One region of the Rothia sp. HMSC067H10 genome, then DNA from elsewhere that is predicted to be linked to it. Evidence: riboswitches for the same ligand, from Rfam matches in the RefSeq annotation. Region 1 holds a riboswitch; the other holds the start of a gene.
The links. A riboswitch is a leader RNA that binds a small molecule or an ion and turns the genes downstream of it on or off. The one in region 1 is predicted to bind S-adenosylmethionine.
Positions count from the first base shown of each region.

Region 1 (3,866 bases):
CCGGTCGGGAGGAACTTAGCTGACCTCGCCGTCCAGGTAGTACCAGGTGCCGTTTACCTTCTCGAAGCGGGATTTTTCGTGCATGGTGCCTTTCACGCGTTCTTCGGCGGACGTGCCGGGAACTGAGCGGTAGTACGCCACAAACTCGACCGTACCCACCGCATCGAAGGGACCACCCGAAGAGCCCAGAATATCCAGCCGGTACCAGCGCAGCGTTTCATCCAGCGTTAACTCGGCGGGGCGCGTATGCGGGTGCCAGCTCGCCAGCAGGTAGGGCGCATCGTGTAGGGCGAAGGCGGTAAATCGCGAGCGCATCAGAGCCAGCGGCGTGGGCGCGCCCAAGGTTCCGGATGCGGCAAACTCGCCCAGGTACCGCCCGCAGCAGGCACCGTATACCTCGCCGCTTGTGCAGGGGCAGCGGGTTTGAGGATCATGCAGGGTTGTTTCGCTCATGCACCCCATTTTAAACGTGCGTAAAAAAAGAGCCTTTATTCGAATAAAGCGGCATTTTTAATGCTTTATTCAAATAAAGGCTCTTTTTATCATCCCAGGAGGGAAGATTTTACAACCATGCGTGCAGGAACAGCGGGTTTAGTTCGCGATAGCGCGTGCCGGGGTGTCTGCCGTGGAGGGCTTACCCACGTAGGCGCCGCGGTATTTCGCGGCCGGGTGGGAGTCTGCAACCTTAGTCTGGCCCTTACCGAACAGGCTTTCGCGCAGGGTCTCACCTTCGTAGGAGGTGCGGTAGCGTCCACGCTTTTGCAGCTCAGGAACCACGAACTCGATGAAGTCCTCGAAGGAGCCGGGTGAAACGTGGTATGCCAGGTTAATACCGTCCAGGCCGCCTTCATCAATCCAGCGTTCGAGTTCGTCGGCCACCTGCTGCGGGTCGCCCACAATAACCTCGCCCATACCGCCGATAGTGCAGTGCTCGGCAATATCCTTACGCGTCCATTGCTTATCCTTGGCTTGCAGGGTGAAGGGGGTGAGGAAGGACTGAATCGACTCGGTCTTCACATAGTTGAGTACCTCGTCCTCGTCGAACTGCGAAAGATCCACGCCGGACCAGCCGCCGATAATGGCCTGCGAAGATTCCAGGTTCACGTACTTGCGGTACTCTTCGTACTTTGCCTTCGCCTTCTCTTCGGTCTCGTCCACAATAATGGAGAGCATCGCGAAAACCTTGATTTCGTCGCGGCCGCGGCCGTTCTCTTCGGCGCGGTCACGGATACGGTCGGTAATAATGCGGGTCAGATCGGGGCGGAGCGCACCGATAAACACAACTTCGGCATGCTTGCCCGAGAACTTCTGCCCGCGGCTGGATGCGCCCGCCTGGAAAATCACGGGGGTGCGTTGGGGGCTGGGCTCGGTCAGACCCGCACCAGGCACGCTGAAGTACTTACCCTTGTGCTGAATCGGGTGCACCTTGGCGGGGTCGGCGTAGATACCCTTCTCGCGGTCTTTGACGACCGCGCCGTCTTCCCAGGAGCCTTCCCAGAGCTTGTAGCAGACATCCAGGAACTCTTCGGCGAGTTCGTATCGGGTGTCATGCTCAATCTGGGTTTCGAGGCCCTGACATTCGGCTGCGGAAGGCAGGTATGAGGTCACCACATTGAAGCCCACACGCCCGTTAGTGAGGTGGTCGAGAGAAGCGTACTTGCGGGCAAGCGTGTAAGGCTGCTCGTAGGTGACGGCTGAGGTCACGCCGAAGCCCAAGTGCTCGGTTACGGCGGCCATTGCGGAGATCTGCATAAACGGATCGTTCACGGGCACCTGCGCGCCACCTTCGATAGCAGGTGCAGCGGAGTTCTTGTAAATATCGTAGATGCCCACAACATCGGCTAGGAATACGCCGTCGAAGAGGCCCTTCTCAAGGATCTGTGCCAGGTCGGTCCAGTATTTGATGGTGTTGTACTCGGTAGCGCGGGAGCGGGGGTGGCGCCAGAGGTCGAAGCTCTGGTGACCCACACAGGTCATGTCGAATGCGTTAACTGCGATGCGCTTCTTCTGCTCAGCCATCTACGTATCCTTTCGCGAATGTTAGGGTGTTCCTGCACCCCGCGCGCCGCCCCCTTTATAGGTGGTGGCCTTCTTGGTGTTCCAAGTTGTGCAGGTGGCGCATTCGCGCCGTACTTGCTTCGTGTCCCTTGAAGCCAGATCATCATCTGGAGCACCCCGCTACGGGAGAGGGTTGCCGCCCGGCTAGCCAGAGCTTTACGCCGGGACTCATAATCCTTGATTTTGAGTGTATAAGGGGTGTCGTGGTCGGTGCGATATTATGACGAATATTAATGTTTGTGACTGTCGCCCGTAATATTAAGGGCCGCGTACGTCGCCCGGCGGACAGCAGTGTTCTTTCGAATGCGACGGCAAAATTCGGGAGCAATAATTTGCAGCGGGAGCGTGTTTAACGCTCCCGCTGCAATTCTTCGCTCCTCATTTTAGGAAAAGCGTCGAATTATTTAGGAAATGAGGTCCATTTTGCGGGCATCATCCGCAGTGATGGGGTTTATTTCCACCTTGGGCTCAGGGATAGTCTCGTCAGCACCTCGTCCAAACACAACTGCAAAGCTCAGTTTTTTCAGGTCACTTGGTGCCGTCAGCCAGCCTTTCATTCCGTCACGGTTAAGATCAAGAGCATAGATTCCATGGTCGATTTCGCCATTACCGTTGAGATCGACAGGTCCATCTGCTGGTCTCAGTACGGCCTCTGAATTGGGCCGATACATGTACCCACGCGCTTGGGGACCAAAGCCTTTGCGTTCGTCCAAGGCCCATTCTTTAAGGGTCGGCATATCCTGCTGCAGGTATCCGAAATATTTGGTTCCATCCGCCTTGGGCACACCGGTAAGCTGATAGTTGTAATTCATAACGCTGAAGTACTGTGGTTTACCTTTTTCGCCTTTCTCATCGGCATCACCACCGTGCTGCAGGCCGAGGTTATGCCCCAGCTCGTGAATAAAAGTACCCACGCGAATATCGCTCATATTACCTTTATTGTTATTCCAGTGTGTCTTCCCCACAGTCACCATGAAATCACGACCTCCCAATTGTCCCAATCCTGATGAGCCGCTCTCCCCATTTTGTTGTTGCACGTAGTAGTCGCCCCAAACCATATAATGAAAGAGTCCATCACGACGCTGATTAAAATGAGAAGCTTTAAACCTGGCCCAGTTCCCAGCGTTGTTACCTATATCGTCGCTGAGCACTTGCCACTTGACCTGTTCGCCTCCTCCCAAGTTGTACTTAGGTCCCCGGGCGGCACCGGCATCCAAGTGCAGATTAATACCCGTTCTGCCGTCGGGATTGCTGATATTTATATCCGCGAAAGATTGCACGATTCGATCCAGCTCTTCCTCACTAGCAAGCTCACCGGGCATATAATCCATCTCGACAAAAATGTCTTTATGGTTGGGATCCGCGCCCATCTTAGGGAAATCGATCTCTGGTATGCCATCGTTATTGACATCGTACCCGTCTCTTTCCATCCCGTCAGGAATATGATCACCGTCGAGATCATCCGGGTTGGGTTCCTGAGCGAGATCCATATTCCGGTTCTGCGCGTGCGCAGGCTGAGCGGGCTTCGCTTCCACCGCAGAAACGGGCAGAGAATTCAGAGGGGCAACAAGCACCAGGCTGACAAACGCCAGCATCAGGCGCACTATAGTACGTAATTTCATGAGAGATATTCCTTATGTCGTTGTGTTGAGTGAGAGGGAATCTTAAATAGAGAGTGAAGTGAGCGATAGTCATCGGTGAGAACCTGCGGGTGTTGCGGGCTCTCGGATGCGAATACATCTTGGGCGGCGTCACGATGCCGTTTGAGCAAGAGAGTGGTATATGAACGGTTGTGCGGGGTAAAGCCC
Region 1 covers NZ_KV802313.1:81,982-85,847, forward strand. The annotation lists gene HMPREF2756_RS06200 (YchJ family protein) at 16-453, opposite strand; gene HMPREF2756_RS06205 (LLM class flavin-dependent oxidoreductase) at 592-2,019, opposite strand; SAM riboswitch class IV at 2,125-2,234, opposite strand; gene HMPREF2756_RS06210 (zinc-dependent metalloprotease family protein) at 2,463-3,680, opposite strand.

Region 2 (3,866 bases), on a different contig from region 1:
ACGGGAACTGGCAGCGCCTCCGCCAGACGGTACGATTCGTGCGGAAAAAACAGGCGATCGGTGCTTACGGCGGCGATAGTCCACTTACAATCGCTGAGCGCAAGCGCATGCGAGAGACTACCGCGCCCGCGTGCAACATCGTGCGAAATTAGCGCCTCGTTCACGGCAAGGTAGCTATTGGCGTCAAAACGCTCAACGAGCTTATCGCCATGGTGGTCCAGGTAGCTTTCGACCGCATATCGTCCGCGGTTCTCACCAATGGACCCGCCGTCGGTGGATTCGCCGCGGTTTGCCTGCCGCCCAAAGCGATGCTCCAACTCGGCTGGGCTGCGGTAGGTGGTGTGGGCTATGCGCCGCGCCAGCGCGAGCCCGGCTGTGGGTGCCGCTCCCCCGTAATAGTCGCCGGAAGCAAAATTGGCATCAGCACGGATGGCAAGGTTCTGGGTGTGCGCCCAGGAAATCTGTTCGGCAGTGGCGGCGGGGCCGGCGGCGATGACCGCGCATCCGCGTACCATCTCGGGGAAGGTTGCCGCCCATTCGATAGCGCGTGCCCCGCCGAGCGATCCGCCGATGACATGGTGAAAACTCTTAATCCCCAACCGGGCGATAAGTTCGGCTTCGGCTCGTACCGAGTCGCGAATAGTGACGTGAGGAAAGCGTGACCCCCAGGGTTTTCCGGCACCCGGGTACCCCTCGGGTACGATACTTGCCGGACCGGTCGAGCCGTAGCATCCCCCCAAGATATTGGGGGCGATCACAAAATATTTGGTGGTATCGACCACCGCGCCCGGCCCCACAATACCTTCCCACCAACCATCACTTTCGACTGCGCGAATACTGGGTGCAGGCATATCCGATGTGGGAATCCCGCGCGAAACATGGGTGTCGCCGGTGAGGGCGTGCAGAATAAGAATCGCGTTGTCCCCAGCTTCGTTAAGAGTCCCCCACGTCTCGTAGCTAATGTTCACCTGTGGAAGCACGGTACCGTTTTCGAGGGTGAAATCACCGATCGCCATCTGCCGCAGGTACCCCTGAGCGCTGGGATACTGCAGCTGCGACAGATAGGTGGCGTGTACGGTATTTTCCGTCATGTTTTCTCCTGGGTAACCGGTAGTTGGTAATGGCAGGCGAGAAACCAATACCGCGACCGGACACTTACTGTGCAGCCCGGTCGCGGCGGTGCAGGTTAGGCGTTCAGAGTCGCAAAGCCCAGTTCAAGATCTGCAATAATATCGTCAATATTTTCGATACCTACAGAGAGGCGCACGAAGTTTTTGCTCACACCGATTGCCTCTAGCTCTTCTTCAGAAAGCTGCGAGTGAGTGGTGGATGCGGGATGAATCACGAGCGAGCGTACATCGCCGATATTCGCCACATTGGAATGCAGCTGCAGAGCATCCACAAAGGTGCGAGTCTGTTCCAGGTCGGCGTCTTTGAGAGTGAATCCCACGACGGCGCCCGGCCCCTTCGGCAGGTACTTCTGGGCTCGCTCGTACCAGGGCGAGGAAGGCAGACCGGCCCAGATCACCTGATCGACCAGCGGATGCTCCTCCAACCAGTTTGCGACCTTGGTCGCGTTCTCGATATGGCGTTCGATGCGCAGGGAAAGAGTCTCCAGACCGATACCAATGTTGAAGGCGTTGGTTGGAGAGATCGCCGCCCCGGTGTCGCGCAGAAGCGAAACTCGCGCCTTGAGAATATAGGAAAGGTTCGCACCAAAAGCGGAGTCTTTGCCCAAGTCACGGGCATAAACTAGACCGTGGTAACCGGGGGCAGGTTCGTTGAACTTGGGGAATTTTTCGGGGTCGGCACCATAGTCGAAATTGCCGGAGTCCACGATAACGCCGCCGATTGAGGTGCCGTGCCCACCTAGATATTTTGTGGCGGAATGGATTACCACATCCGCACCAAATTCGATGGGGCGCACCAAATATGGGGTGGAAACAGTGTTATCGACGATTAGGGGAACACCATTGTCGTGGGCGATCTGGGCGATAGGCTCGATGTCGAGCACATCGTTCCGGGGGTTAGGTACGGTTTCTCCGTAGAAGAGTTTCGTGTTGGGGCGAACCGCATCGCGCCATTGCTGCAGGTCGTCCGGGTTTTCAACAAACGTAGTTTCAACGCCGAGGTCGGCAAGCGTGTATTTAAGTAGGTTGTAGGTTCCCCCATAAATCGATGGGGAAGCCACGATATGGTCGCCCGCACCCGCAATGTTGAGAATCGCATAGGTAATAGCCGCTTGGCCTGAGGCCAGCAAAAGCGCCCCTACTCCCCCTTCGAGGGATGCGATGCGGTTTTCGATAACCTCTTGGGTGGGGTTGTTCAGACGGGTATAGATAGGCCCAAGCTCAGCTAGAGCAAAACGGTTAGCGGCCTGTTCTGCGTTCTCGAAAACGAACGAGGTGGTCTGGTAGATAGGTAACGCCCGAGCTCCCGTTGCAGCATCCGGTGCCTGCCCCGCGTGAATCTGGCGGGTTTCAAATTTCCAACCGGCGGGGTTGGCGGGAGTCGGGACTGTAGTGTTGCTCATGCGAAGCTCCTTGTGATAGTTCAGGGGGCCGCATGCCGATTTCGGTACAGAGTTCTTGGGTTTTCTTCTCTGCAAACGAAAAAACGATGTACCAGAATCGGGCACATCGGTCCCGCGCTTGCGTTGTACTTTGTGTTCAACGCCTGGTCCTCACCCAGGGCACCCCACCGCGGAGGAGGGTTGCCGGCCAGCTAGCTGGGGCTTATCACTGGCTCTCATGACCTGCATCTAGAGTTTCATAGGAAGCGCACATGGTCAAGCGGGATGCGTGTTTTCGGCGCATTGTTGCAAAGATGACGTTTTATGAACTGTTTTCGCGACAGCCTATTGTTTGGGAGAAACACCAATACTTATGCGCTTGTGACCGTGCCTATGTTGTACCCGAACCGCTAAAGCCATGTGATCTGCCGTTAGCCGTCGCTAAATTACCATCAGTGTAGGCAATCGTGAGCCATGCTACACTGATTGAAACCTTGAATCTAGGAGTGATGAGGTATGACCTCCCGCTAAAGTCGCACCGGCTCGCGGAATGCCCGCCCCGATGGTGGGCTCTAAAAATTTTAGAAATAACCCTGCTTTGGTTCGATACATTTCAGAAGCGCATAGTGAGCGCTTGGGACACCAAAGTTCTGAGGGTTTTATTGTTATACCTTCCGCATCTGCAGTCGGTGACTTGGGATTATTCAGGCACTAAGAAGTGCCTCTCTCACGACTATTCATCTCACCCGTCCCACGTATTGCGGGCGTGCGAACACCATGCTCAAGAGGCTTCGGGTGACTAAGCACCGCAAGGTTTTATCACAATGTCTACAATCCTTGACGCGGCACAGCTATGCCGCACCTTTGGCAAGGGTGAACGCGCTTTCACCGCTGTCGATAATGTTTCGCTCAGTATAAGCTCCGGCGAAATCCATGCTCTGCTCGGTCCCAACGGAGCTGGGAAAACAACAATTGTACAGATGTGCGCAACACTGTTGACTCCCACAAGCGGTACCGTTCGCATCGACGGGGTGGATGCGCTTGCGCACCCCCAGCGTGCGCGCGCGTCCCTGGGACTTGTACTCGGCGGGGATACCGGGTTCTATCCGCGAGCATCCGCCCGCGATAATCTTCTCTTCTTTGCCGACCTTGCCGGAGTTAGCGCGCGCAAACGCCGTACCCAGGTGGCGAGCGCTTTGGAACGGGTCGATCTTGCAGATGTCGCCGCGAAGAAGGTACAAGAGTTTTCCCGCGGTATGAAACAACGTCTGCACATCGCACGGGCACTGCTGGGCGAGCCGAAACTGCTGCTTTTGGATGAGCCGACGAATGGGCTTGACCCAGATATTTCGCT
Region 2 covers NZ_KV802271.1:108,674-112,539, forward strand. The annotation lists gene HMPREF2756_RS00515 (homoserine O-acetyltransferase MetX) at 1-1,091, opposite strand, end outside; gene HMPREF2756_RS00520 (bifunctional o-acetylhomoserine/o-acetylserine sulfhydrylase) at 1,187-2,533, opposite strand; SAM riboswitch class IV at 2,643-2,756, opposite strand; gene HMPREF2756_RS00525 (ABC transporter ATP-binding protein) at 3,337-3,866, shown strand, end outside.
Region 2: linked by a shared signal. The riboswitch ahead of HMPREF2756_RS00520 (bifunctional o-acetylhomoserine/o-acetylserine sulfhydrylase) and the one ahead of HMPREF2756_RS06205 (LLM class flavin-dependent oxidoreductase) in region 1 are both predicted to bind S-adenosylmethionine.